Regions from separate parts of the Mesorhizobium sp. YR577 genome, predicted to be linked through region 3. Evidence: predicted binding sites of a transcription regulator. Region 3 holds the regulator's gene; each other region holds the start of a gene.
The links. The regulator PhoB, encoded in region 3, activates phosphate uptake and scavenging genes when phosphate is short. The targets are predictions, from matches to a motif close to TGTCATNNANCTGTCAT.
Positions count from the first base shown of each region.

Region 1: phnF (phosphonate metabolism transcriptional regulator PhnF) is a predicted target of PhoB. The motif match lies at 3,991-4,007, and genes of this name have one in related genera.
Region 2: BM413_RS06850 (DUF1045 domain-containing protein) is a predicted target of PhoB. The motif match lies at 6,622-6,638, and genes of this name have one in related genera.

Region 1 covers NZ_FPBI01000014.1:91,864-101,555, reverse strand. Annotated here, with positions in the region: gene phnK (phosphonate C-P lyase system protein PhnK) at 1-310, opposite strand, end outside; partial or broken gene BM413_RS20565 (alpha-D-ribose 1-methylphosphonate 5-phosphate C-P-lyase PhnJ) at 484-1,311, opposite strand; gene fosX (FosX/FosE/FosI family fosfomycin resistance hydrolase) at 1,308-1,727, opposite strand; gene BM413_RS20555 (carbon-phosphorus lyase complex subunit) at 1,724-2,833, opposite strand; gene phnH (phosphonate C-P lyase system protein PhnH) at 2,837-3,442, opposite strand; gene phnG (phosphonate C-P lyase system protein PhnG) at 3,442-3,912, opposite strand; gene phnF (phosphonate metabolism transcriptional regulator PhnF) at 4,018-4,764, shown strand; gene BM413_RS20535 (PaaI family thioesterase) at 4,977-5,426, opposite strand; gene BM413_RS20530 (translocation/assembly module TamB domain-containing protein) at 5,518-9,692, opposite strand, start outside.
Region 2 covers NZ_FPBI01000003.1:342,897-352,588, forward strand. Annotated here, with positions in the region: gene hrpB (ATP-dependent helicase HrpB) at 1-2,532, opposite strand, end outside; gene BM413_RS06835 (ATP-binding cassette domain-containing protein) at 2,529-3,176, opposite strand; gene BM413_RS06840 (ABC transporter permease) at 3,211-4,890, opposite strand; gene BM413_RS06845 (ABC transporter substrate-binding protein) at 5,204-6,424, opposite strand; gene BM413_RS06850 (DUF1045 domain-containing protein) at 6,679-7,386, shown strand; gene BM413_RS06855 (alpha-D-ribose 1-methylphosphonate 5-triphosphate diphosphatase) at 7,388-8,527, shown strand; gene phnN (phosphonate metabolism protein/1,5-bisphosphokinase (PRPP-forming) PhnN) at 8,524-9,150, shown strand; gene BM413_RS06865 (hypothetical protein) at 9,473-9,692, shown strand, end outside.
Region 3 covers NZ_FPBI01000001.1:388,976-398,667, reverse strand. Annotated here, with positions in the region: gene BM413_RS02030 (sugar ABC transporter permease) at 1-412, opposite strand, end outside; gene xylF (D-xylose ABC transporter substrate-binding protein) at 606-1,649, opposite strand; gene BM413_RS02020 (ROK family protein) at 1,927-3,168, shown strand; gene phoB (phosphate regulon transcriptional regulator PhoB) at 3,187-3,876, opposite strand; gene phoU (phosphate signaling complex protein PhoU) at 3,999-4,706, opposite strand; gene pstB (phosphate ABC transporter ATP-binding protein PstB) at 4,740-5,564, opposite strand; gene pstA (phosphate ABC transporter permease PstA) at 5,579-6,895, opposite strand; gene pstC (phosphate ABC transporter permease subunit PstC) at 6,892-8,358, opposite strand; gene BM413_RS01990 (substrate-binding domain-containing protein) at 8,425-9,462, opposite strand.

The DNA of each region.
Region 1 (9,692 bases), on a different contig from region 3:
TGCGCAAGCCGTCGGCCGGGTTCTGGTGGACGAAACCCCAGTCGGTGCGCATGAGAAAGCGGCGCTCCGCCTCGCTCATGCGGTAGAGGTCGCGCCAGGTACCGTCGCGCATGCGGTAGGCGGCGGTGCCCGAAGTCGGCATCAGCCGGGTCGACATGCAATTGAGCAGCGTCGTCTTGCCCGAGCCGGATTCGCCGACGACGGCCAGAACCTCGCCCGGCCAGAGATCGAAGGTGATGTCCTCGCAGCCGACGCGCGAGCCGTAGTATTTTGAGAGTGATGTAACGCGGAAAAGCGGTTCGTCGGTCATAGCGTGTCCTTTCCCTCCCCCTTGAGGGGAGGGTGGCCAATCGCCGAAGGCGGCTGGTCGGGTGGGGTCTTATCCATAGTCTCGGCGCGGGTTTTCGTAGAGGTCGAGCTCGGCCGCTCGGACCCCACCCCGGCGGCTTCGCCGCCGACCCTCCCCTCAAGGGGGAGGGATTCCCGCCGCTTCTCGCAATGGTCGGTGTCGGAGCAGACGAACATGTGCCCGCCGTGATCGTCGAGGATGACCTCGTCGAGATAGACCTGCTCGGCACCGCAGAGCGCGCAGGGCTGGTCGAAAGTCTGGACCTCGAAGGGATGGTCCTCGAAGTCGAGGCTGACCACTTTGGTGAAGGGCGGAACGGCGTAGATGCGCTTTTCGCGGCCCGCGCCGAAGAGCTGCAAGGCCGGCGACATGTTCATTTTCGGGTTGTCGAATTTCGGCGTCGGCGACGGGTCCATGACATAGCGGCCCTCTACCTTCACCGGATAGGCATAGGTCGTGGCGATGTGGCCGTGGCGTGCGATGTCCTCGTAGAGCTTCACATGCATCAGCCCGTATTCCTCCAGCGCATGCATCTTGCGCGTTTCGGTCTCGCGCGGCTCGAGGAAGCGCAGCGGCTCGGGAATCGGCACCTGATAGACCAGGACCTGCCCGGCATGAAGCGGCGCTTCGGGAATGCGGTGGCGGGTCTGGATGATGGTGGCTTTCTCCGTCTCCGTGGTGACGGCGACGTCGGCGACCTTTTTGAAGAAGGCGCGGATCGAGACGGCATTGGTGGTGTCGTCGGCGCCCTGGTCGATGACCTTCAGGATATCGTCAGGCCCGATGATCGAGGCCGTGACCTGCACGCCGCCGGTGCCCCAGCCATAAGGCATCGGCATTTCGCGGCTGGCGAAAGGCACCTGATAGCCGGGAATGGCGATGCCCTTCAGGATCGCCCGGCGGATCATCCGCTTGGTCTGCTCGTCGAGATAGGCGAAGTTGTAGGTGGCGATGGCGTTCATTGTGCAGGCTCCAGACCTTTCGCATACCGCGCCAAACGCTCGGCCAGCGTGCCGGTGTGCAGCTCGAACAAATGGTTGTCATCATCGTAGAAATAGATCGACCGTCCTTCGCCATCGACGCGAGGACGTGGCGGGCGCATGTCGAGCCCAAGCGCCTTGGCGCGGTCGACATAGCGGTCGAAATCGACCTCATCGATCTTGAAGGCGGTGTGGTTGTAGCTGCGCGAAGGCAACGGCTCGCCCTCCATGATCGCGATCCAGAGATCGCCAATCAGGAAGAATTTTTCGCGAGACAGCGAGAAACGGTCGTCGCCGCTGGCATAGACCTCGCGAGCGTCGAAGACTCCGGCGAGAATCGCCGTCATACGCTCGAGATCACGCACGATGAAGGTGATGTGCGAGAGACCTTCGATCATTCCGCGGCCTCCCGTGTTTCCTGATCGTCGCCGCGCTGGCGCGCTTCGTGCTCGGCGCGCATGCCGCGCACGAGGCCGAGTTCGGCCTGGAAGTCGACATAGTGCGGCAGCTTCAGGTGCTCGACGAAGCCGGTGGCCTGGACGTTGTCGGAATGCGAGATGACGAATTCCTCGTCCTGCGCGGGGGCAACGACATCCTCGCCGAACTCGCGGGCGCGCAGGGCGCGGTCGCATAGCGACATCGCCATGGCCTTGCGTTCGGACTGGCCGAAGACGAGACCGTAGCCGCGCGTGAACTGCGGCGGTACCTTGGCCGAACCCTTGAACTGGTTGACCATCTGGCATTCGGTGACGCGGATGCGTCCGAGCGGCACGGCGAAGGGCAGTTCCGGCACGTCGATTTCGACCTCGACCTCGCCGATGCGGACCTCGCCGACGAAGGGATGGCTGCGGCCATAGCCACGCTGGGTGGAATAGGCGAGCGCCAGCAAAAAGCCCTCGTCGCCGCGCGACAGCGCCTGGAGGCGCAGGTCGCGCTCCAGCGGAAACTCCACCGGCTCGCGGGTGAGATCGCCGGTGACGTGGTCTTCCGGCAGTTCGCCGTCGCTTTCGATCAGCCCTTCATGGGCGAGGATTTCCGAGACACGCGGCATTCGGCCAGCTTCGGCCTCGCGCTGTTCGGGTTCGGCCACCGGCGCACCGGCGGCGATTTCGGGATCGAGCAGGCGATGCGTGTAATCAAAGGTCGGGCCGAGAAGCTGGCCGCCGGGCAGGTCCTTGTAGGTCGCGGAAATGCGGCGCTCGACCTGCATGGCGGCGGTGTCGATCGGGAGCGTGTAGCCAAAGCGCGGCAGAGTGGTGCGATAGGCGCGAACGAGGAAGATCGCCTCGATCATGTCGCCGCGCGCCTGTGCGAGGGCGAGTGCGGCCAGTTCGCGGTCATAGAGCGAGCCTTCGGCCATGACGCGATCGACACCCAGCGCCAGCTGCTCGACGATCTGGTCGAGGCGCAAGGCGGGCACGGAGCGGTCGCCGCGCCGACGGTCGGAGAGCAGTTGGTGTGCGTTGGAAATGGCGGCATCACCGCCCTTTACGGCCACATACATCGGTCAGGCCTCCATGGTCTTGATACGCGTGGTGCGCGGCAGGCAGGCGATGCCTTCGGGTGCTGCCAGAATGACATCGACGCCGCGCGGAAAGCGGGCGCGGTTCTGCTTCCACTGTTCGACGAAATGGCGTGGCAGCGGGGTGGGCGCGAGCATCGCAGCCTTCTCAATGCCGGGGCCTTCGAGCAGCAGGTTTTCGCCCGCAGACAGGCTCTCCACCTGCAGGATCAGCGTGGTCGAGCGGTCAGGATATTCCTGCGTGCCTTGCGCGAAATTCTCGAGCGCTATCAGCTCGGCCGGGCTGGAGACGAGCGCGAAATGCGCGTCCGCCGGCGTGTGCGCGAGCGGCGCGCCGCTGTGAAAGCTAAGCCAGTGCTTTGCGGCGGCAGAGGCCTGCAAGGCAGGATCGAGCCAGAGCGGCGTGTCGTTGTCGCAGAAGGTCAGTGCGACAGCACCCGCGACCGGCGACAGCGGTGCCGGCGGCACGGTCAGGCCGTCGCAGGGCTGGATGGTGCCCGGACGCGCCATGGCGTCCATGACGGCGCGAAACACCGCCTGCGCATCGAATACTGGATCGGCGAAACCGCCGTCGATTGCCTGCGTTTCCATCAATCCTCTCCGCGTACCATGGTGAAGAAATCGACCTTCGTCGCCGCCGTCTCGGCGCGACGCGTCTCGTCGGCAGCAAGCTGTTCCGCGCGCAGCGGCTCGATGATGCTGGCCTCGATCTCGGCGCGGCGCGATGCGTCCTGCCAGAGCGCATCGGCGATGGCCGAGAGAAGCGCCTTTTCCTTGTCGCGGCCGAGCGCATAGGCATGGCCGACCGCCCCACCCTCGACCCGCACCGTGGCGCGGGTGACGGTCGCCTCGCCGAAATTGAACGGCGCACCACCTCCGCCGATGCGGCCGCGCACGGTGACGAGGCCAGTTTCGGGGCCTCGAAGTTTCTGCGCATCACGCGGCAAGCCGGCCTCAGCCCACAACGCCTTGAGCCTGTCTCCGGGTGCATGGGAGAGTGCGGCCATTGCCGCCTTGCGGCCCGCCGCCTCTTCCCTTTCCTGCCGTCTGTCTGTTTTCATTATCCGGTCCGCCGTTGCAAAATTTGTCTATTGCTCTATACAATCATACAAATTATACTCCCTTTCTAATGCCTGTCTATGACGGTGCGATGACGGGGTGAAAAAATGGGCTCGGAAGACAGTCAACTCAGTATGGAGCGGCGCAGCGGGGTCGCGCTGTGGCGGCAGGTCGCCGACCGCATCCGGCATGGCATCGGCGGCGGCACGCTCGGTGACGGGCAAAAATTGCCGCCGGAAATCTGGCTGTCCGAGCACTTTGGCGTGAACCGGCACACGGTGCGCGCGGCCATCGCAGCGCTCGTGCAGGAAGGCGTGCTGCGGGCCGAACAGGGCCGCGGCACCTTCATCGAAAGCCGCAAGCGGCTCGCCTATCCGATCTCGGCACGCACGCGCTTTTCTACAGGCATGCAGCATCAGACGCGCGACCGGCGCGGCATACTTCTGGGCCATCAACAGGAAGAAGCCAGTGCGCGTGTGGCGGAAGCGCTGGCGCTTGAACCAGGCGCGCCGGTGCTGCGGCTGGAAACGGTGAGTGAAGCGGACGGACGGCGCGTGGGGCGTGCGACGGGCTGGTTCGATGCCGTGCGCTTTCCCGGTTTCGAGAAAGCCTATGCCGAGACGGGCTCGATCACCTCATCCTTCGCGCGCTATGGCGTGAATGACTATCTGCGCCGCTCGACACTGGTATCGGCGCGCCATGCCGATACCGACGATCTGGAAAACCTGAAGCTCTCGCCCGGCGCGATCGTACTGGTGGCGATTGCGATCAATGATGATCTTGAGGGGCGGCCGATCCAGTTTGCCGAGACGCGCTTTGCGGCGGATCTGGTGGAGTTGACGGTGGAGAGTTGAGGAGAGAATAAGTTTTTACTCCTCTCGTCGTGGGACGAATAAAAGCTTCCCCTCTCCGTCTCGGCTTCGCCGATCCACCTCTCCCCGCAAGCGGGGCGAGGAACCTTGATTCTGCGAGGTCGCGCCGTTTCAGGACTTGGGTTCCTCGCCCCCGTAAAGCGGGGGAGAGGTGGCGCGCGAAGCGTGACGGAGAGGGGGAACTCTCGCCGCCGCTACCGCTCCATCACGATCAGCGTAGACGTCGCACTCGCATAGAGCTTGCCGTCGCGGTCCACCAGCTTGGCCTCGGAAAACCCGGCGCGGCGGCCGAAGGAAAGCACGCGGCCTTCGGCGCGCAGCAGGCCGGTGTCCTTAGTGATCGCCTTGTGATAGGCGACCTTCAGTTCCAGCGTCGAATAGGCCTGGGTGGCACTGAGTTTCGAGTGGACGGCGCAGCCGCAGGCCGAATCGAGCAGCGTGGCGGCGTAGCCGCCATGGACCATGCCGATGGGGTTGTAGACCGACAGGCTGGGCGTGCCTTCGAAGACGGCAAAGCCGTCGTCGACCTGGACCAGCCGGAAATCCAGCGTTTCGGCTATGGGCGGACGCCCGCCCGAAGCGATCAGCGCCCGAAGCTGTTCGAGCCCGGTCAGGCCGGGGCCCATTTCGGCGGCAAGATTCATGATGGATGACTCCGGCTGATGGAAAAGAATTACCTGTCACTCGGTTTGTTGAGATTCAGCTCAGGACCTGAATAACGACAAACCGTGCGGGTCAGTAATCCTTTTCATAGAATACGCCAAGGCTGGAATCGCCGCCGGTGCCAACCGCGCCGCGCGCCTTGAGGTCCTTGGTGATGTCGAGGTTGATCGTGCCCTTGGTCGAGCCTTCGGCACCAGCCTCGACGCCGAGATAGATGTTGTCCTGGATGTAGCGGCCGGCACGCACGGCGGCATTGCCTTCGCTGTCGGTGACGACGTCGAGATCGTCGAGGCCGGTCGCGCCGCGCAGGCTGCCGATCAGCGAATTGTTCGAGCCGCCGGCGAGTTCGGCAGCGGCAGCGGCAAGCTGGGCGATCTGGAAGGCCGACAATTCGCTGATGCCGCGATTGAAGATGAGGCGCGCCAGCACTTCGTCCTGCGGCAGCTCCGGCTGCGAAGAGAATTTGACGTCGATGTCGGAAGCGCGGCCGCTGACGGTGATGAAGACGGTGATGTCGGAGCCTTGCGAGCGGGCGACGAAATTCAGGAACGGGTCAAGGTCGCCGACAAGCGTCACCGAACCTTCGTCGAAGGTGATGCGCTGACCGAGGATGCCGAGGCGGCCACGGATGAGATCGAAGCCGCCGACCGGCTGGATGTTGGAGACCGGGCCGGTGAGGCGCAAGGAGCCGCCAAGCTCGGCATCCAGCCCACGCCCGCGCACAAAGATGCGGTTGGGTGCGTTGACGCTGATGTCCAACCGCACGACGCTTGGCCGGCTGGTTGGCGTCGGTGTGCCGTCATTGGCACGCGCGCGCTTCAGCGTCTCGGCAACGGCCTTCGATGGGTGGATGTGCTTGACGTCAAGGGCTGCCGCGCCGCCGGCGAAGCTCTCCGGCACGGTGATTTCGGCGCGCTCGACATTGATCGTGCCGGACAGAAGCGGATCGCGCGTCAGCGGGCCGGTGAAGGCCAGAGCACCGCTGACGGTGGCAACGACGAGGTTGCCGTCAGCATAGCGGGCCTGGTTGAGCGTCACGCGGATATCGGCCGGGAAGTTTGCCGCCGCATTGAGCGAGACCGTGCCAGTCGCGCCGATGGAGCCACCGGCGGCGAGGTTGGCGGAGACGTTGCGCAGCGTGACGCGGTCGCCGTCGATCGTGCCCATGACGGCGATCGAGCGCAGGCGCGTGTTGCTTTCAGGATCGACGAACTCCGCGCCCTGGGTGGAGAACATGCCGCGGATCGCCGGCTGCTTGAGGTTGCCGGAAACGGTGGCGTTGACCTGCAGCGTGCCGCCGGCCTGCGCGCCGCGATCGGCGAGGAAGCGGTTGGCAAGCGCGAGCGGCGCTTCGCCCCGGACCGAGAGATCAAGGCCGTTGCCGGACACGGGCAAGCGGCCGCTGGCCGAAACCGTCAGGCCCTGCGGTCCGTTGACGGTCGCGGATGACAGCGTGAGAACCTTGTCGCCAAAGCTGCCGGATGCGTTGATTTCCAGCGGCGCGGCACCGGCCGAATCGAGGGCTGCGGCGCGTACGCCCGCCCCGCGCAGGTTGAAGGATGCGGCGGGGTTGGCGAGCTGGCCGGTGACCTTGGCCGTGCCGGAGATATTGCCGCCAAGATTCTGGCCGGGGGCGGCTGCGTTCAGGACAGCCAGCGGGAAGGATTCCAGCCCGATGTCGAGCGCCATCGCGCCCTTGTCGAGCGGCACCACGCCGTTGGCCGTGGCGCGCAGGCCCTCCGGGCTGGTGACCGCGGCCTTGAGGTTCAGGCGATTGGCGCTCGAGGTGCCGTCGGCATCGAGATTGATCGAGTTGAGGCCAGCCTGACGCAGTGCTGCGGCAGCGATGGAGCGGCCCTGGACGTTGAACTTCACGTCCGGGCTGGCGCGCGTGCCGCCGATATTGGCGGTGCCGTTGACCGTGCCGGCCAGCGCCAAATCCGGCTTGATGGCATTGGCGATGGCGAGCGGCAGATTGGCGATGTTGACGGCGACGTCGAGCTTGTCAGCGATCTCGCCGCGCGCAGTGACGCGGCCACCGCCGACATCGAGCGCGACATTATCGATGGTGATGGTCTGCCCGCGCATCTGGATCGCCGCCGGCTGGGTCAGGCGGGCAGCGAGGTTGCCTTGCGTCACGTCAGCATTCTGGAGCGCCAGGCGGTAGCCGCCCTCGATGGGCGTGAGCGCACCGCCGGTGGAGACCTTGGCACCGTTGTCCAGCGCTGCGTCGGCCTTGAAATTGGTGGTCTGGCCCTGCTGCTGGGCGGTGGCCTGCAAGGTGGTGACATTGATGCCCCCGGCGGAAAGCTTGGCTGCGGTGAGCGAACCATCGGCAATCGGCACGTTGAACAGGTCAGCCACCTTGGCATTGAGATCGGCCTTGCCGAGCTTGACCGTGTCGACGGCAAGGTCGGCCACGTCGGCGCGAACGGTGGCGTTCTGCTTGCCTTCCGAATGGCTGAGCGCGATGTCGGCGTTGACCGCGCCGGTGGCTTCCTTGAGCAGGAGCGCGGCAGCGGTGGAAACATCGGGGGCGGCCAGCGTCAGTTTGCCGTCGAGCAGACCGGCCTTGTCCTGCGTCACGTCGCCGGTGATGCGCGCACCGCCGGCGGTGAATTTGAGATCGCCGAGGCGCTTCTCGTTTTCCGTGACGGCGACTGCCGAGGCCAGTTCTATGCGCACGCCATCGAGGAAGGCGTCGCCCATGACCTGGCCATTGAGGTCGCTGTTCTGCAGCGTGCCTTCGAAGCCGAGCACGGCGTTCTTGAGGTTCTTGCCGGCCAGCGCGCCGGTGGGAACCTCGGCGCCGAAGGTGAGGCCAATGAGGCCGTCGGAACCGTTCGCCCTGCCCTTTGCGGTCAGGCGTCCGGAGGCTTTTTCCGAAACCAGCGCTAGGTCGCTCAGCGCGAGGTCGAAGTTGAAATCGGCGGTTCCCGTGGCGAAACGGCCATCGGCCGTCATGCTGACCTGATCGTTGAAGATGCGGAACTGGCGCGCCACCAGCCCGGTCTCGCCGCGCGCGACGCCACCGGTCAGGCGCGTCTGGCCTTGCAACAGATTGTCGGCCGGCGGGCTGTCGATGCCGAGGCCGTCGGCGTTGCCGTCGAGCGTGAGGTCGAAGCCGCCGCTAATCGGCGTGACCGTGCCCTTGGCGGTAAGATCAATCGCGCCCGAAAGCTGCCGCCCCGCAAGGCCGGAGAACGGCGCCAGCGCATTGGCCTTGAGGCCGATATCGCCCTTGAAGACATAGTCGGCGATGTCGCCGGCGAGCGACAACGCAAACCCGTTGGCCGCGACCTCAGCCTTGGCGAGCTTGACCGGCGCGCCGGCGGTCCATTCGCCGCCAACATCGAGCTTGATCTCCTTGCCCAGCGCCTCGGTCACGTCCGCGCGCTTGGCCTCGATGCCGGAAACGCCGCCATTGGCCGCGAAAGTGAGATGGCGCTGCGCCGGATTGGACAGGTTCTGCGCCAGGCCGGACAGCAGGATATCGACCGATTTCGACGAGAAGGTTTCGGTGGCGAGATCGTCGACCTTGATGGCGCCTGACCATTGATCGCTGCCGCTGTCGCCAAAGGCGAGCTTCACATTGGCGCGCTGCACCGTGTTCTGGCCGGGGATCGGCAGCAGCACCTTTTCGGTGGTGCCGTTGTCGATATTGGCGTCCAGCGTCAGCCGCTGCAGGAAGTTGTCGGCAGTCGTCTCGGCGGCAGCCTTCACCTTCAGGGCAGCGCTCTCCAGATCGAGGTTTTCGAGCAGGACGCCGCCGGCGTCGCGGACGAGGCCCGAGGTCTGGAGCGTCGTGTTGGCACCGAAGAAATCGCGGAAGCGCGGCGAGATCAGCCGGGCGATCGGCCCTTCGAGATCGGCGGTGAAGGCCAGGCCTTCGCTCTGCCGGCGCAGCTCTGTCTTGCCGGTCAGCACGCGCTGCTGGTCGGCGTCGAGCGTCAGGTCGAGATCGAGGTCGGAAAGCGGCCCCTTGCCCAGCAGGGCCAGCGCCATCGGCGGACGGCCCTCGACGCCGAGCAGATTGGCGACGATGCCGTTGGCCGGCTCGTTGAGCTTCAGGTCGAGATTGAGAATCTGGTCGGCATTGGCGTAGGTCGCCGTCAGCGCCAGCTGGCCACCGGGACCGTCGAGGCGGGTGACGTTCAGCGCAGTGTCAAGCGAGCCGCCAGCCAGTTGCAGGCGCCCGGTGATGCCCATTTCGGAGGCGAGGCCGAACAGGTCCTGGCCGAAAACGA
Region 2 (9,692 bases), on a different contig from region 3:
CACATCGGCCCAGGAGCCGCGCCAGAAGCCCGGCAGGTCGCGCGTCGTCTGGATCGGCCGGTGCGCCGGCGACAGCAGTTCCAGCGTCAGCGGCACCGTGCCGTTGGCGATCGATGGATGCTTGTCCAGCCCGAACAGCTCCTGCACGCGGATCGCCAGAACCGGCCATTCGCCCTCATAGTCTATCGGCACATGGCTGCCCGAAGGCGCATCGAAATGCGTCGGGGCAAGTGCGGAAATTTTTCGCTGCAGGTCCTGCGGCACCAGCGACATCAGCCCGGCCTGAAGCACGCTCGACGCAATGCGCGCGAAATTCGCCTCGCCGGTCAGGAAGGGCAGCAGCCAGTCGTCCAGCGCGGCAATCAGCGCTTCGTCGGAAACATCGGGCCATGGCGCGCCGAGGCCCTGATGCAGCCATTGCAGGCGATGGCGCAGGATTTCCGCTTCCTTGCCCCAGTTCAGCAGCGACAACCCATCCTCGCGCAGCGCGTCGATGATGGCATGGTCGGCGTCAGTGCCCGTCGGCGGCGGCAGCATGCGCTCCGACAGAAGGATAGCGCCGAGCCGCACGATCTCGCGCACCCGCACGGCGCGTTTGTCGCGGTCGAAGGCCGTCTCCAGCCTCTTCTCGATGCGGTGGCCGAGCGCGGCGCGGATATCGGCTTCCGAAACGGACGCGGCGGCGGAAATGCGCGCATTCTGCGCCTTGCCTTGCAGGTCGGCGACGACAAGGAAGGCTTCGCCGGCCAGCGGATCGGCGGCATCGAGTGCCGCGCCGCTGCCATTGGCAAGGACAAAACGCCCGCGCTCGCCACGCGCCTTGGCGACACGATCGGGCCAGGCGTGGAGGAGGAGCGCGCCGGCATTCCCCTCCCCCCTTGAGGGGGAGGTGCCGCCGAAGGCGGCGGAGGGGGTCGGTAGAGGCAGCACGCCAACTTTACCTTCCCCCTTGAGGGACGGGTCGGACCGCGCAGCAGATCTGGGCGAGTGAACGTCAGCCGAGAGCCCGGCCCCGGCCACCCCCACCCCGGACCTTCGGTCCGACCCTCCCCGCAAGGGGGAGGGTAAGGCCTTCGCCAGCCTCTCCGCCAATTGCCTTGCCGCAGTCGCCCGCGGTGATCTTTCGCCGCGAAACCGCGACAGCCGCCGCTCAAGATCGGCGCCGTCGCCACCGAGGCCGCGCTCGGTCAGGAGAACGGCGAGCTGCGCCGCCTCGCCGGCATGACCGTCGCCGGCCGCTTCCGCCACCATATGCGCCAGCCGCACCGGCAGGGCCAGCTTGCGCATGGCCTCGCCGGACGGCGTCAGGCGACCGTCGGCGTCGATGGCGTCGAGTGCGCCGAGCAGCGCCTTGGCCTCGGCCAGGGCGGGTGCGGGCGGCGGATCGAGAAAGCCGAGGCTTGCCGGATCGGCGACGCCGAAGGCAGCGCAATCGAGCACGAGGCCGGACAGATCGGCCTCCAGGATTTCCGGCGGCGTGAAGGCAGGCAGCGCCGCCGTCTGCTCGGCGCGCCACAGCCTTATCGCGACACCCGGCTGGGTGCGCCCGGCGCGGCCGGCGCGCTGGTCGGCGGAGGCGCGGGAAACGCGCACCGTTTCCAGCCGCGTCAGGCCGCTCGCCGGCTCGAATTTCGGCAGGCGCGACAGGCCGGAATCGATCACCACGCGCACGCCGTCGATGGTGATGGAGGTCTCGGCAATCGCGGTCGCCAGCACGACCTTGCGGCGTCCGGCAGGGGCCGGCTTGATCGCCGCATCCTGCGCCTTGCCGTCGAGCATGCCGTAGAGCGGCACGATATCGGTGTCGGCCTCGATGCGCCCCTCGAGCCGCTCGCGCGTGCGCTCGATCTCGCGCTGGCCGGGCAGGAAGGCGAGCACGCTGCCGGGCTCGTCCACCAGCGCCTCGCGGATCGCTTTCGCCATGGCATCCTCGACCGGCGTGCCGGCTGGCCGCTCCTGATAGCGGACATCGACGGGAAAGCTGCGGCCCTCGCTTTCGATCACCGGAGCCCTGCTGAGCAGCCGCGCGACCCGCGCGCCGTCCAGCGTCGCCGACATCACCAGCAGCCTCAATTCCGGGCGCAGCGCGCCCTGCACGTCGAGCGCCAGCGCCAGCCCGAAATCGCCATCGAGCGAGCGTTCGTGGAACTCGTCAAAGATGACCGCCGAAACGCCGGGCAATTCCGGATCGTCGAGGATCATGCGCGCCAGAATGCCCTCGGTGACGACGAGGATTCTTGTGCGCGCCGTCTGCCGGCTCTCCATGCGCATGGCGTAACCGACGGTGCCGCCCGGCTCCTCGCCAAGCAGCTGTGCCATGCGCCGTGCGGCGGCGCGGGCGGCCAGCCGGCGCGGTTCCAGCAGCAAAATTTTTCCGCCGCGCAGCCATGGCGCGTCGAGCAGCGCCAGCGGCACCAGCGTCGTCTTGCCGGCACCGGGCGGCGCGACGAGCACGGCGCTCGAGCCTGCCGCCAGAGCATCGAGCAGCGCCGGCAGCACTGCCGTGACGGGAAGTTCGGGCAAGGCGATCATCGCGCATTCCCGATGCGGACGACCGGCCCGCCTGCGGCGTCGGCATCGGCCTCGTCATGCGTCACCAGCACCACCGGCAGGCTGCCGGCTCGCGCCTTGGCAAAAACCAGTTCGCGCATCTGGCCGCGCAATTCGGCGTCGAGCTTGGAAAAGGGTTCGTCCAGCAGCAGCATGCGCGGCGCCGACAAAAGCGCACGCGCCAGCGCCACCCGCGCCTTCTGGCCGCCGGACAGCGTGTCGGGATCGCGCGGCGCCATGCCGGCGAGGCCGACACCTTTAAGCGCTGCCTCGGCAAGCGCATGACGCGCCGCCTTGCCCTTCACACTTGCCGGAATGGCAAAGACCAGATTGCCGCCGACCGACATATGCGGAAACAGCAGCGGGTCCTGAAACAATATGCCGACGTGCCGGTCCTCGGCCGGCAGAGCGGTAAGCTCCAGCCCGTCTGAGAACACCTTGCCGGAGGCTTCGAAAGCCGGCGCAAGAAAGCCGCCGATATAGGCAAGCAATGTCGACTTGCCCGAACCGGACGGCCCCATCACCGTCAGCACCTCGCCGGGCGCGACGCGATGCGTCAGCACCACGAGCCTGTGCCCGTTCAGCGCGATCGACACATCGTCCAGAAAGAGCCCGTTCTCGGCCATCACCCAACCGGTCTTAAGTTTCAGCACCGCGCGCTCATACGCGCATGGCGCGGCGATGCCGGAATATCAGCGCCGGCACGAGCGTGGCAACCGCAAAGCCGATCACCGGCAGCAGCATCTGCAGGAAGGCATAGACACCGATGATGCGGCGGTTACCGCCGGAGGCAAGCGCTACCGCCTCGGTGGTGATGGTTTCGAGCCGTCCCGCGCCGATCAGCACGGTGGGCAGATACTGGCCGATCGAGACTGCAAAGCCGACCGCCGCCGCAACTAGGATGGCACGAAGCATCATCGGCAGGCGGATGCGCAGAAGCGTCGCTGCGCGGGATTTGCCAAGCCCCGCCGCCACCGCCTCGTAGCGCCGGTCGAAGGCGCGCCACGGGTCGCCGAGCGACAGGAAGACATAGGGCATGACGAAGACCAGATGCGCCAGCACCAGCGCCGGCAGGCTGGCCACCGTTCCCGTGCCGACGAAAATCAGCTGCAGCCCGAACAGGAACGCCGCCTGCGGCACCAGCAGCGGCAGGTAGATCAGGAACAGCGCTCGCCGGCCCGCCCTTTTTCCGGTCTCGTCCTCGCGGATCAGGCAGAGCAGGGTCAGCGCGACGGCAAGCAGCGTCGAAAGCGTTGCCACCAGCAGCGTCGTCGCCAGCGGTGCTGCGATACGCGGCGCGGTCTTCATCCAGGCGCTAGCGGTGAAGCTGTCGGGCAGCGCGTTGGGGAATTGCCACAGCCCGGCGAAGGACCAGAGGGCCAGCGTCGCAAGCCCGGCGAAGATCGTCAACGCCGAGGTAATCATGGCGACGAGGGCCGCTCGCGCCAGCCACGCATCGCGCCGAAAACGCAGGCCGCGATCACACAGATGATCGCGCATGGCTGCGCCGATGTGCTCAAGCCCGATCCAGATGATGATCGCCAGTGCCGTGATGCAAAGCTGCAGCAGCGCGCCGGCAGACGCAAAGAACCGCATCGACAGTTCCGGGTCGCTCATCCAGCCAACCAGCCGCACGGCCAGCGGCGCCGGCGTCGTCGGGCCGAGGATGGCCGCGACATCGACCACCGAGGAGGAAAAGGCAATGACCGCGAAGACGGCAAGCCTGATCTGGCGGTAGAGCGGCGGCCACACGCCGTGGATAAACCCCGCAATGCGGCCATAGCCGAGCGAGGCCGACAGCGCCCGCGTGCGGGCAAGGTCGATCTGCGGCAGTGCCGCCAATGCGATCAGGAGAAGAAAGGGTATTTCCTTGACGATCAGCCCGGCCATCATCGATAGGCCCATCGGATCGTTGACGATGAGCAGATCGGGCGGACGCTGCCAGCCGGTCAGGCCGGGCGAGATCAGCCGGGATATCATGCCGGACGGCGCGATCAGGAAAGCGAAGCCGAAGGCGGCGGCGGCATGCGGCACAGAAAGCAGCGGCGAGATGAGATGCTGGATGCGCGAGAAGGCTTTCGTGCCGGCCCAGCCGGCGATGAATAGCGCGACGATGCCGAGCGAAATGGCGGCAGTGACGAGCCCGGCGGCAAGGCTGATCAGCGCCGACATCATGATGCCGGGGCGGGCAAGCAGTTCGCCGATGTGGTCGAGCGTGAAACCGGTTCCACCGAGCGCCGGCAGATAGCCAAAAGCCGGCAGCAGCGTGCCGAGAAGCCCGGCGAGGATCGGCCCGGTGAGGAGGATAACCGCCAGCGGCGGGCCTAGGCGGGGGAGCATTGGATAGGTTGAGGTGATGGTATTTTGCTCTGCTTCGCGGGACTATCGCAGTCTGGAATGCGGAGGGTTTCGCTTTGGACGCGACCCCCTCTCCGTCTCGGCTTCGCCGAGCCACCTCTCCCCCGCTTCGCAGGGGCGAGGGACCCAAGTCCTGAAATGTCGCGGCTTCTCAGAACCCAGGTTCCTCGCCCCCATGAAATGGGGGAGAGGTGGCGCGCGAAGCGCGACGGAGAGGGGGCGATAGCGTAAGCATCACCGAACAGGCCAGCGCCATTCCTGCAAATCGCAGTCACCACCAACCTCATCCCTTCGTTCAATTGGCCGCGCCGTAGCGCTTCTTCCATTCCAGCTCCAGCCGCTCCATCCAGCTTGGGTGCGGCTCGTCGATGGCAGGCCCCAGCTCATCCGGCTTCAGCGTCGCAACACCAAGATCGAGCGCGTCGAAACGCGCCTTGTCCTCCGCATCGAGTTTCGACACCGCAAGTACGGTCGGGTCGCCCCAAATCTTGGGGTCCTGCTTGCGCGCCTGCGCTTCCGGCGAGATCAGGAAATCGGCCAGCACCAGCGCGCCGGCCTTGGCGGCGGCGTTGTAGGGGATGGCGACGAAATGGGTGTTGGCGAGCGTGCCCGCCGGGAAGGTGAAGGAGCGCACGGTGCCCGGCAGTTCGCCATTGGCGATGGCGCCGGAGGCTTCCGACGGGTTGAAGGCGAAGATGATGTCGACCTCGCCATCGGCGAGAAGCTGCTTCATCGCCGGGTAGTTCCGCGGAAAGGCCTTGCCGCCGCGCCACAGCAGCGGGTTGAGTTCATCGAGATAGGCAAACAGCGGCTTCGTCACCTCATCGAAGGAAGCCTCGTCCACCGGCTTCTGCAGCACAGCGCGGTCGGTGACCAGTTCCGACAATATCTGCTTGAGGAAGGACGAGCCGATGAAATCCGGCGGCTGCGGATAGGAGAAGCGGCCGGGGTTTTTCCTGGCCCATTCCAGCAGCTCCTTCGCCGATTTCGGCAGGCTTGCGTCATCGGTCCTGGCCGAATCATAGAAGAACACCAGCTTGGCCATGCCCCATGGGCTTTCCAACCCCTCGACGGGAATGGTGAAATCGGTGCGGATTGTCGGCTTGTCGTCGGCGTCGACATATTTCCAGTTGGGCAGCTTTTCCGCCCAGCCCGGCGACATCAGAAGATCCTGCCGCTTCATCGACGAAAAGTTCTCGCCGTTGATCCAGATGAGATCGACCGTGCCGGTGTCGTTGCGGCCGGCGGCCTTTTCGGCCACCACCTTGGCGACAGCATTGGCGGTGTCGTCGAGCTTCACATGCACCAGCTTGACGCCGTAGCGCTTCTCAACCTCGCTGCCGGCCCATTCGAGATAGGCGTTGATGTTTTCGGCGCCGCCCCAGGCGTTGAAATAGACCGTCTCGCCTCTGGCCTCCTTGAGCACGTCGTCCCACTTCGCCGGATCGGGATCCTGGGCGAAAACCTGAAAGGTCATGGCCGCGAGCGCGGCCGCAGCAAGCAACAGTCTTTTCACGGAAACCCCGTCTTCCCTTGTCTTTTCGTTGCCGCGATTGAGCATCCAAGGCCAAACCGGGTCAATGCACGCTCGCCCGGCCGACGGTCACTTCGCTGTGACAGATGGCCGAAACCCCCCGCCACAGCACCAGCCGCCCACCGCTTCTGGCTGATGACGCAAAGAAACTTGTCTGATATTACCGACAAATCAAAAAGCTTCGTCAATCCGTCATGCAAATCGCCTATGGCAGCGAGGCTGACCAGGACCACACGATGCGATACGCCATTTACTTCACCCCCGGACCCGACGACGCGCTGACCCGCATCGCTGCCAATTGGCTCGGCCGCAACCCTTTTACGGGTGCGACCAGCACCGCGCCGGCAACATCGCTGCTGACGCCGACGGAGATCGCCTTCCACACCGCTGCCGCCCGGCGCTACGGCTTCCACGCCACGCTGAAGGCGCCGTTCCGGCTGGCCGAGGGTGAGAGCGAAGCCTCGCTCGACAAGGCGCTAGCCGCCTATGCGGCAACCACCGAGCCGGTGCTTATCCCGCATCTTGTGCTGGGCCAGATCGACCGCTTCTTCGCGCTCATCCCGGGCGAAGTATCGCCCGAACTCAATCGCTTCGCCGGCGATGTGGTTGAAAAGTTCGACCGGTTTCGCGCGCCTTTGACCGACGCCGAGATCGAGCGCCGCAACCCGGATGCACTGAGCCAGATCGAATTCCGCAACCTGTGCCAATGGGGTTACCCTTACGTGTTCGACACGTTCCGTTTCCACATGACACTGACGGGCCGCGTCAGCGCCGAAGAAAGCGCAAAATTGCGTGCAACCATCGAAGGCCTGTTCGGCAACGCCGTTGCCGAACCCTTTGCCATAGACGGGCTGGCCCTGTTCGTCGAACGCGAGCCTGGCGCACCCTTCATGGTGCATTCCTATCACGCGCTTGGACAAAGACGCGAAAGAAAGACTGCTTGAAATGACCACCGAGACGACACTGACAAATGCCCGCATCGTGCTTGCCGACGAAATCGTCAACGGCTCGATCCTGATCCGCGACGGCAAGATCGCCGACATTTCCGCAGGCGCTGGCAAGACCGGCGACGACATGCAGGGCGACTACATCATTCCGGGTCTGGTGGAACTCCACACGGACCATCTCGAAGGCCACTATGCGCCGCGCCCGAAAGTGCGCTGGAACCCGATCGCCTCGGTGCTTGCCCATGACGCGCAGGTCGCCACCGCCGGCATCACCACAGTGTTCGACGCGCTGCGGGTCGGCATGGACACCGACTCCGACATCACCGCCGCCGACATGCGCAAGCTCGCCGACGCCATCGAAGACAGCGTCGTCAACGACCGGCTGCGCGCCGACCACTTCATCCACCTGCGCTGCGAGGTTTCGGCTCCTGACTGCCGCGAGGCGTTCGCGCTTTTCGACGGCGACGAGCGCGTGAAGCTCGCCTCGCTGATGGACCATGCGCCCGGCCAGCGCCAGTTCGCCAGCTTCGACGCCTATGCCGTCTACTACATGGGCAAGCTGAAGATGAGCGAAGAGGAGTTTCGCGCCTATTGCCAGAAGCGCATGGCGCAGTCGGCCGAAAACTCCGCGCCCAACCGCGCCGCGATTGCCGAGGCCTGCCAGGCGCGCGGCATCATCCTCGCCAGCCATGACGACGCCACCACCGCCCATGTCGACGAGGCGATATCGCAAGGCATTCGGGTGGCCGAATTCCCGACCACGATGGAAGCGGCGAAAGCCTCCAAAGGTGCCGGGCTCGGCGTTCTGATGGGCGCGCCCAACGTCATGCGCGGCGGCTCGCATTCGGGCAATGTTTCGGCCCGCGCGCTGGCCGAGGACGGGCTGCTAGACATCCTGTCGTCCGACTACATCCCGTTCAGCCTGATCCAGTCGGCCTTCTTCCTTGGCGAAGTCGTCGACGCGATTTCGCTGCCGCAGGCCGTCGCCATGGTGTCGAAGACGCCTGCCGAAGCCGTCGGCCTCACCGACCGCGGCGTCATCGAGATCGGCCGCCGCGCCGATCTCGTGCGCGTGCGCGTCGACGAGCATGTGCCGGTGGTCCGCACCGTATGGCGCGAAGGGCGCCGCGTCGCATGATGGTCTCGGCCCTCATCGAGCGCGAGCAGGCAAGCGCTGAATTCCCGGTCCGCAACGGCGTCTTCATCGCCGTGGTCGGCCCAAGCGGTGCCGGCAAGGACACCGTCATCGCCTATGCGCGCCAGCATTTCGCCGAAGACGATACGGTGGAGTTTGTCCGCCGCGTCATCACCCGTCCCTCCGACGGTGCAACCGAAGACCATGACACGCTGGAAGACGCGGCATTCGTTGAAGCCGCGACTGAGGGCGCCTTTGCGCTCTCCTGGGAAGCGCATGGGCTGAAATACGGCATCCCGGCAAGCGTCGACGAGGCAATCGCCAACGGCCACATCGCGGTGGCCAACGGCTCGCGCAATGCCATTCCGGCGCTGCGCGAACGCTACGAGAATGTCGCCGTGGTCGAGATCACCGCAGCCCCCGAGATCCTGGCCGAGCGGCTGGCCGCACGCGGCCGCGAATCGCGCGGCGAGGTGATGGCGCGGCTGGCACGCACGGTGAAGGTCGAACTCACCGGCCCCGGCATCTCGACCATCGACAACAGCGGTCCCAAGGAGATCGCCGGTGAGCAGCTCGTCGCCATCATCCGCAAGGCTATCGCCTTCGCCGATGTCGGGCGGTTTTGAGGTAGCCCCTTTTCGCTGAGAGGATCGGCCTCGAGCCGATCCATAACCCAGTCAGCGCCTAATTCATTTCGGACTTTGTTCGAGCTGCGACCGCAGGCGCGTTCCGGCGGCGGGCCGTGCCTTGGCGTTTCACATCAGGCGCAAGAGACAATATTCCACAAAATATACTTAAATCTATCGCGAATACACGCATCAAAAAAAGATGAGATAAAGTTATTCTTCGGTGCTAATGTGGTTCGAGCTATTGTTCTTTGTTTGGGGAACTACTCGGCAAACGAGTAAAAAAGAAGATCCGGCCTATACAGCCATAGGATTATCGGTGATGTCCGAGGCAATGCACCCCCTGGCACCTCACTATCTGCCGGGGTTCATAACACCTCCCGGGGAAACGGACGTTCTGTTCGTGGGCTCGGTAATAGCCCTCATCATCATAGTGCTCATGATCGGGAGCCTGTATTTCTGGCTCCATGCATTGCCGGAGCGAATGGCCCACGGCGCCAGCAATCTGCAGTTTCAGTTGGTTGGGGTTCTGTCGTTGCTTG
Region 3 (9,692 bases):
CCACGCCGACGACGAGGCCGGCAGCCAGCGCAATGACCCAAATGGACGGATCGCCGAGCGGAAAGCCCATCACCCGCGGCAGGAACACCGCCTGGGTGACACCCATGATCATGCCGACGAAGCCGAGGAGCGAGCCGACGGAAAGGTCGATGTTGCGCGTGACGATGACCAGCACCATGCCGGTGGCCATGACCGCTACCGATGATGATTGAACCGAGAGGTTCCACAGGTTGCGGGGCGTCAGAAACAGCCCATTCGACAGGATATGGAAGCCGATCCAGATAACCAGGAGCGCGCCGACCATGCCGAGCATGCGGGTATCGAGTTCTGTGGCCTTGAGAAACCGGGCGACAGCGCCGAGTTCGGATGCTCGAGCCCGATCCGCAGATTCGCTCGTTGTCACGTCGGTCATGACTTCCTCCCGCCGGCCGTTACGGTCTTTCGCCGATAGCCGGACTTCATCCTAGCGCATGCCCCTGAAAACCGGAACGATTTCCCAAAGGGGGTCACGCGTCGTTTCAAAACATCGGGCCTTCTTGCAAAAGCCCTTAAGAAAACGCCGCGGCTCTGATCAAACCGCGGCGTCGCTATTCAAGCCGAATGGCTTAGTTGCAGGCCGGAACCGAACCTGCCTTCACGCCCTGGCAGACGACGTCCTTGGAAACCCAGCCGGCGTCGATGACGACGTTCAGATTGTCCTTGGTGACCGGAACCGGCTTCAGGAACACCGAGGTCATCTCGACCTTGTTCGGGCCGCCGTCGAACTTCACGGCGTTCGCGATCTTGTCCATCGCGGTTCCGTCAGCAAGCTGCGAGGCGATCTCGGCTGCCGTCTTGCCGAGTTCGCGCGAGTCCTTCCACACCGAAACGGTCTGCGTGCCGAGCGCGATGCGGTTGAGCGCTGCATGGTCGGCATCCTGTCCCGAAACCGGAACCGAACCGGCCAGGCCCTGCGCGTCGAGCGCGGCAATCGCGCCGCCGGCAGTGCCGTCATTGGCGGCAACGACTGCATCGACCTTGTTGTCGTTGGCGGTCAGGAACTGCTCCATGTTCTTCTGCGCGTTGGCGGGCAGCCAGCCATCGGTATAGGCCTCGCCGACATTCTTGATCTTGCCGCTGTCGATCGCGTCCTTGAGCACTTCCATGGCGCCAGCGAACAGGAAGTCCGCGTTCGGATCGGAACCCGAGCCCTTGATGAAGACATAGTTGCCTTCCGGCTTGACGTCGAACACGCCCTTGGCCTGCATGCGCCCGACTTCCTTGTTGTCGAAGGTCAGGTAGAAGGCGTCCTTGTTTTCGATCAGGCGGTCATAGCCGACAACCGGAATGCCTTCGGCAACGGCCTTTTCGACGGCCGGTCCGATGGCGCTCGAATCCTGTGCCAGGATGATGAGCGCGTTGGCGCCCTGGCTGATCAGGCTTTCGACGTCGGTGAGCTGCTTGGCAGCCGACGACTGCGCATCAGCGGAAATGTACTTGTCGCCGGATGCTTCGAGAGCAGCCTTGATCGCGGCTTCGTCGGTCTTCCAGCGCTCTTCCTGGAAATTCGACCACGACACGCCGACGATCTTGTCCTTCGCATGCGCAACAGCGCCCAGCGACATGGACAGCGCAACACCCGCCAGCATGGCGGTTGCAAACTTCTTCATGATTTCCTCCCTGGCGCCATGACAGCGCAACGATACTTTGGCCCTCGGGCCCACCCAGAAGCTCTTTTTTTCGAGCCTCGAAAAAAAGAATGACGCATGCGCAGAGTTCTGTCAATATCCTTGTGCCGCTGTTGACGGGCCTGTCCGGTGAAGGGATGGTTCGCAACGGTTGCAAAGGCCAGGAACCCTCGTCCGAGGAGGGATCGCGGTCCAACAACAAGGCAGGAGCCGTTCCGCTTCGGCGGAATGAACAGGCTCCCGGGAGGAATACGAAAACATGTCGGTCGCGATCCGTCACGACGATCTGCGCAAGCGCAACCGCGCCATGGTCATTGCCGCCGTGCGCCAGGCGCAACAGCCGTCGCGCACCGAAATCGCCGGCTCGACCGGCCTCAGCCACTCGACCATTTCTGCAATCTCGTCGGACCTCATCGCCGAGGGCATCCTGCTGGAGGCCAAGGGACCCGAGGCGTCGTCACAAAAGCGCGGGCGGCCACAGGTGGCGCTGGAACTGAACCCCGATGCCGCCGAAATCGTCACCGTCGTCCTTTCCCTGAACTTCCTTTCGGTCGCGATCGTCGACTATTCCGGCAAGGTCGTGTCCGAGGAAGAGCGCAAGCTTGAAACGCTGACCATGTCCCGCGACGGCTTGATCGGCGAATGCGTGGCCATGGTGCGCCGGCAGATCGCGCTGCGTAGATCGGCCGGCCGGCGCGTGATGCGCATCGGCATGGCAGTACAGGGCATCACCGATTCCACCTCCCGAGCCATGCTGTGGACGCCGATTACGGCGCATACCCACATTGCGTTCGCCGACATCATCGAGGAAGCAACCGGCATTCCCGTGACCGTCGAGAACGACTGCAACATGATCGCGGTGGCGCTGAGATGGCGCAAGCCCGAGCGCTACCACAACGACTTCATCGCCGTGCTGCTTTCGCACGGCATCGGCATGGGCATGGTGCTGAAGGGCGAACTCTTCACCGGCACGCAATCCTCCGGCGGCGAGTTCGGCCATATGATCCACCGGCCCGATGGCGCGCTCTGCCGCTGCGGCCGCCGCGGCTGCGTCGAAGCCTATGCCGGCAACTACGCAATATGGCGCAAGGCAAAACAGGCAAGCGAAGACGACGCACCGCTCGCCGACATCAGCGATGGCGACATGCGCATGCTGGCAGATGTGGCGCGTGCAGGGCCCGGCCCCGAGCGCGAAGCGTTCCGCAAGGCCGGCGAAGCGATCGGCTTCGGCCTGGGAAGCCTGTTCGCGCTGATCGATCCCGCTCCGGTGGCTGTCGTCGGCATCGGCGCGACCGCTTTCGATCTGATCGAGCCGGCGCTGCGCGAAGCGATCGACAAGACCGCCGGCGGCCAGCACAACAAGGCGATTTCCTTCGATACAGAGCCGAACGAGCTTCCGCTCATCCGCGAGGGCAGCACCATGCAGGCGCTGACCTTTGTCGATCAGGAGATTTTTGCGCCGGGCGCAAGCCCGGCAACAGTCGGCCACAAGGTTGCCTGAGAAGCGCCAGGCAACGGCTCAGTCCTCGCGGATGGCGTAGCCCGAGCCGCGAATGGTGCGGATGACATCGGGCATGCGGCCCGTGTTGACGGCCTTGCGCAGCCGGCCGACATGCACGTCCACCGTGCGCTCGTCGATATAGATCGTCTCGCCCCAGACATTGTCGAGGAGTTGGCTGCGCGAGAAGACTCGGCCGGGATGGCGCATCATGAATTCGAGCAGGCGGAATTCCGTCGGCCCAAGCTTGATCTCGCTCTTCTTGCGATAGACGCGGTGGGCTTCGCGGTCGAGCACGATATCGCCGACCTTGAGCACGCTGGACAGCACTTCCGGCTTGGCGCGGCGCAGCAGTGCGCGCACCCGCGCCATGAATTCCGGCGTCGAGAACGGCTTGACCAGATAGTCGTCAGCCCCGGTGGAAAGCCCGCGCACGCGGTCGCTTTCCTCGCCACGCGCCGTCAGCATGATGATCGGCAGGCGCTCGGTTTCGGGGCGCATTCTCAGCCGTCGGCAAAGCTCGATGCCGGAAACCGCCGGCAGCATCCAGTCCAGCACCAGAAGATCGGGTACGTTTTCCTGAAGCCGGATCTCGGCTTCGTCGCCGCGCGGCACGATCTCGACCTGATAGCCTTCCGATTCGAGATTGTAGCGAAGCAGCACGCCCAGCGGCTCTTCGTCTTCGACCACCATGACTTTGGGTGCGATCATCAATTTGCCGTCCTGTTAACGCGATCCGGTTCGAGCCCCCTCGCCTTTCGCATGGTGTCCGGCGGGTTTCGCACCGCCGGTGGAACAAGCTTACCCTTTTAGAGCTTCGTGGCCAGCACGCCTCAGGCGGCCGGTGCAGTCATCGAAGTTTCATCCTGCTTCGGCCGATTGAGCGGAAGCTGCTTGCCGGTCATCACATAATAGGCGTTTTCGGCAATGTTGGTGACATGGTCGCCGATACGCTCCAGATTCTTGGCGCAGAACAGGAGATGTGTGCAAGCGGTTATGTTGCGCGGGTCTTCCATCATGTAGGTCAGGAGCTCGCGGAACACGGCGGTGTATTTGACGTCGATCTTCTCATCGGCGGCGCGCAACGCCTGCAACTCTTCAGGCCGGCGCGACACATAGTGGTCGACCACCTCCCGAACCTGATCCAGCACCATGCCCGACATCGCCTCGATCGAATGGGCAAGGTCGCGCGGCGTGGCGCTCTGGCCGACAGCGCTGACGCGCTTGGCGATGTTCTTGGCAAGGTCGCCGATCCGTTCCAGATCGCCGGCCATGCGGATGGCGCCGACCACGGCACGCAGGTCCTGCGCCATCGGCTGGCGCTTGGCGATCAGCGTGATCGCGCGCTCGTCGAGCTCGCGCTGGCGCGCGTCCATGATGGCGTCGTCCGAAACGACGCGCTGGCCGAGCGCATTGTCCGACTGGACCAGCGCCTGGATCGAAGCGCTGACCATCGAGCCGGCCAGGTCGCCCATATCCCGGATGAGACGGTCGATATGTCCCAGATCTTCATCGAAAGAGGTGACGGTATGTTCGCCCATGATGCTGTCCTTGCAATCCGCGTCGTGTTCGCGTCAGCCGAAGCGGCCGGTGATGTAGTCCTGGGTTCGCTTGTCGTCGGGGTTGGTGAACATCTTGTCGGTCGCACCTTCTTCGACGAGATAGCCGAGATGGAACATCGCCGTGCGCTGCGAAACGCGCGCCGCCTGCTGCATCGAGTGGGTGACGATGACGATCGTGTAGTTCTGGCGCAGTTCGTCGATCAGTTCCTCGACCCTTGCAGTCGCGATCGGATCGAGCGCCGAGCACGGCTCGTCCATCAGGATCACTTCGGGCGACACCGCGATGGCGCGCGCGATGCACAGGCGCTGCTGCTGGCCGCCGGAAAGGCCGGTGCCCGGCTCGAGCAGGCGGTCCTTGACCTCATTGAACAGGCCGGCCTTCTTCAGGCTGGTCTCGACGACATGGTCGAGTTCCGACTTCTTCTTGGCCAGGCCGTGGATGCGCGGTCCGTAGGCGACGTTCTCGTAGATCGACTTCGGGAACGGGTTCGGCTTCTGGAAGACCATGCCGACGCGGGCGCGCAGTTCGACCACGTCGATGTTCTTGTCGTAGATGTCTTCATTGTCGAGCGTGATCTTGCCGGTCACCCGCGCGCTGTCGATGGTGTCGTTCATGCGGTTGAGGCAGCGCAGGAAGGTCGACTTGCCGCAGCCCGAAGGGCCGATCAGCGCCGTCACCTGGTTCTCGCGCACGTCGAGGTCGACATCGAACAGCGCCTGCTTTTCGCCGTAGAACACGCCGACCTTGTTGCCGCGCATCTTGATGATTTCGTTGGGTGTGCCGCTCATTTTATCGCTCACTGCGCTTTCGAGTGCTTTCTCGGTCATGATGTTCATAACATGGTCCTTTTCTACCAGCGCCGTTCGAAGCGGCGGCGCAGCACGATCGCGGTGATGTTCATCGCCATCAGGAAGATGAGCAGGATGATGATGGCGCCCGACATGCGCTCGACGAAAGCGCGCTCGGCCTCGTTGGCCCACATGTAGATCTGCACCGGCAAGGCCGTCGCCGGCTCGAAAGGCGTCGTCGGATAATTGGCGACGAAGGCGACCATGCCGATCAAGAGCAGCGGCGCCGTCTCGCCCAGCGCACGCGCCAGGCCGATGATGGTGCCGGTCAGGATGCCGGGGGCTGCCAGCGGCAGGATGTGCTGGAACACCATCTGCATCTTGGATGCGCCGAGACCCAACGCTGCCGAACGGATCGACGGCGGCACTGCGGCAAGGGCGGCGCGCGTCGCGATGATGATCGTCGGCAGGGTCATCAGCGTCAGCACGAGGCCGCCGACAAAGGCCGCCGAACGCGGCAGGCCGAGGAAGTTGATGAACACCGACAGACCGAGCAGGCCGAAGACGATCGACGGCACCGCGGCCAGATTGTTGATGTTGACCTCGATCAGGTCGGTCAGGCGGCTCTTCTTGGCGAATTCCTCAAGATAGATCGAGGCGGCAACGCCGATGGGAAGGGCGAGCAGCAGCACGATCACCATCATGTAGAAGGAGCCGATGATCGCCACGCCCATGCCCGAGGTTTCAGGACGGCTGGACGCGCCGAAGGTGAACAGGCCCTTGTTGAAATGCTCGGCCATCGAACCGTCGGCCGTCAGCTGCTTCATCCAGATGACCTGCTGGTCGGAAACCTTGCGCCGCGCCTCATCGACATTGAGATCGATCTGACCCTTGAAGGCGGAGTCGAGATTGGCGGCGGCGAGAATGTCGACATTGCGCGTCGTGCCGATGACCGAGGGATCGGCGGCAACCACGTCACGCAGTTGCGTGCGCGCGCCGTCCGACAGGAAGCCCTTGAGCTTGCGGATCGTCACCTTGTCGTCCGGGTTGATGCCGAGCTTTGCGACCAGCGCATTCTCGGCCAGCTTGGGGTAATTGGCGGAGATCAGCACGCTCGGATCGGTGGCGCGCTTGTTGTCCGGATCGAGGATCTTCTCGTCGAAATTGATTGGCAGGGACACCGTCGTCTGCCAGAACGCCGTGTAGCCCTTGGAGACGATCGAAAACAGCATGATCGCGAGGAAGACGAGGCCGACCGAGATCGCCAGCATGCCGTAGATGCGAAAGCGGCGTTCGGCGGCGTAGCGGCGCTTCAGCCCGATATCGCGGCGCGGACGGGGGACGGCACCAGCCACTGTGTCCATGGAAATGTCGGTCATTCGTACTGTTCCCGGTACTTGCGCACGATGTAGAGGGCGAAGATGTTCATGATCAGCGTCAGGAAGAAGAGCGTGATACCCAGCGCGAAGGCGACCAGCGTCTGCGGCGAGTTGAACTCAAGGTCGCCGGTGAGCTGATTGACGATTTTGACGGTGATGGTGGTCATCGCCTCGAACGGATTGAGCGTCAGGTTTGCGGCCACGCCTGCGGCAAGCACCACGATCATCGTTTCGCCGATGGCGCGCGAGGCAGTGAGCAGAATGGCGCCGACGATGCCCGGCAGCGCGGCAGGCAGGATGACCTTGCGGATTGTCTCCGAGCGCGTAGCACCGAGGCCGAGCGAACCGTCACGCATAGCGCGCGGCACCGCGGTGATGATGTCATCCGACAGCGACGATACGACCGGGATGAGCATGACGCCCATGACGAGGCCAGCTGTCAGGATGCTCTGCGCCTGGATGAAGGAGGTGCCGCCGGCAAGGGCTGCACTGAGGTCGCGCAGGAAGGGCCCGAGCGTCACCAGTGCGAATATGCCGTAGACGATGGTCGGGATGCCGGCGAGCAGTTCCAGCGCCGGCTTGACCACGGCGCGCACCTTCGGCGAAGCATATTCGGCCATGTAGACCGCCGACATCAGGCCAACCGGAACGGCAACCAGCATGGCGACCAGCGCGATATAGAGCGTACCGGCAAGAAGCGGGATAAGGCCGAACTGACCAGCCGACTCGCCAGCGCCGGCGGCAGCAAAGCGCGGGTCCCAGACGGTGCCGAAGAAGAAGCTGAAGAAAGGCACGCGCTCGAAGAAGTTGATCGACTGGAACAGCATCGAAAGCACGATGCCGACCGTCGTCAGGATGGCGATGGTCGAGGCGCCGAGCAGGCCCCAGAGAATGAGCCTTTCGACATTGTTGCGCGCACGCGCCCTGACTTTGATCTGCGACAGGCCGAAGACGGCACCAGCGACGGCAAGTGCGAGAACCAGGACGCCGCCGATCAGCTGCATCGTGTCCTGCGTGCGGTTGGCATCCACCGCGATCGGTATCATGTAGTCCTGGGTGTCCGGCGCCAGCGCCACGCCGCGCGCTGCAAGCATGGGCTGCAGTTCGGCGAAGGTAGCCGGCAAATTGTTGGCCACTTCCGGCTCAAGCTTGCGCAGGCCGTTGGCGAGGCTCTTGGTCAGGCTGGCAGCCAATGTGCGGCTGGCAACAGCGCTTTCGGCGGTCTGTGCCGGCAACTGCCCATTGATATGGCTGTTGAGATAGACGCTGGAGCCGATGCTCCAGATGGCCAGCAGGAGAAGTGCGGGCAGCGTGGCGAGCAGGAAGGCCCACCAACCATGATAGTGAGCACGGGAGTGCGGCTTGACCTTGCCATTGTCGTGGGCGGCGGCACGCTGTCGTCCGATGAAAAAGGCGACGGCGCCTATGACGAATACGAGCGCGAAGACGAGCATCAAGGACATGGACTACTCCGGGATGGCAGGCGTTTCGGGGCGCAGGATAATCCCGCGCCCCGAAATGTCGTCTGATTACATGGTCTTGCCGGCGTCGAAGGCTTCGCGCTGTTCCTTGCGCTCGCCTTCCGGAGCCGAAACCAGGCCGTAATCGGCAAGCGGGCTTTCCGGGCCGACCATCTGGTCGTCGAGGAAGAAGTCGACATATTCCTTGAGACCCGGAACGACGCCGAGGTGAGCCTTCTTGACGTAGAAGTACAGCGGACGCGACACCGGATATTCGCCCTTGGCGATGGTCTCGGTCGAAGGAACGATGCCCTCGACGGTCGCGACCTTCAGCTTGTCGGCGTTGTTTTCGTAGAAGGCGAGGCCGAACACGCCGACGCCGGTCTTGTTGGATGCGATGCGGGCGAGCGTTTCGGTGTAGTCGCCGTCGATGTCGACAGCCTTGCCGTCCTTGCGGATGGCGACGCAGGTCTTGGCGGCAGCCTTGTCATCCTGGCCGGCGGCCTTGATGGCATCGATCGCGCCCGAGGACTTGCAGCCTTCGGTCATCAGCTTTTCTTCGAACACTTCGCGGGTGCCGTGCTTTTCACCCGGGATGTAGGCAGCGATGTCCCAGTCGGGCAGGTTCGGGTTGACCTGGTTCCACTTGGTGTTCGGGTTGTTGACGAGCTTGCCGTCGACGACGAGCTGGGCAGCAAGTGCCTTGTAGACGTCAGCCGGCACCAGCGCCCAATCCGGGCCATTGATGTCGGTGGCGAAGACGATGCCGTCATAGCCGATCTTGACTTCCTGGATGTCCTTGACGCCGGCGTCGACGCAGGACTTCACTTCGTCGTCCTTGATCTTGCGCGAGGAATTGGCGATGTCGATGGTGTTCTCGCCGACGCCCTTGCAGAATTCCTTGATGCCGGCGCCGCTGCCGCCGGACTCGACCACAGGGGTCTTGAAGTTGGTGAAGGTCTCGCCGAAGTTCTCGGCAACGATCTTTGCATAGGGCAGAACGGTCGAGGAACCAGCGACCTGGATCTGGTCGCGGGCTGCGGCGTAGCCGGCGGAAGCGGCAAGCGCGATCGCTGCGGCCGACGCCGTAAGAAAGAATTTGGTCATTGGGGCCTAACTCCTGTCGGGGAATTTTCTTCAACGCGTTTCTTTGCGTCGGGAGAGGCATTAACGCCCGATTGTAACAGTCAGATGACAGTTTCATGTCACCTCGGTAACGCCCGAAAACAGGCGTTTTCGGCATGCCATGGAATGCCCGGCGCGTTCCGTGCGGGAATCAAGCAGTTACGCCGCTCGGCGGCTCTGGCGAGCGCTGCAGGAGCGGAGAAGAGCGAAGC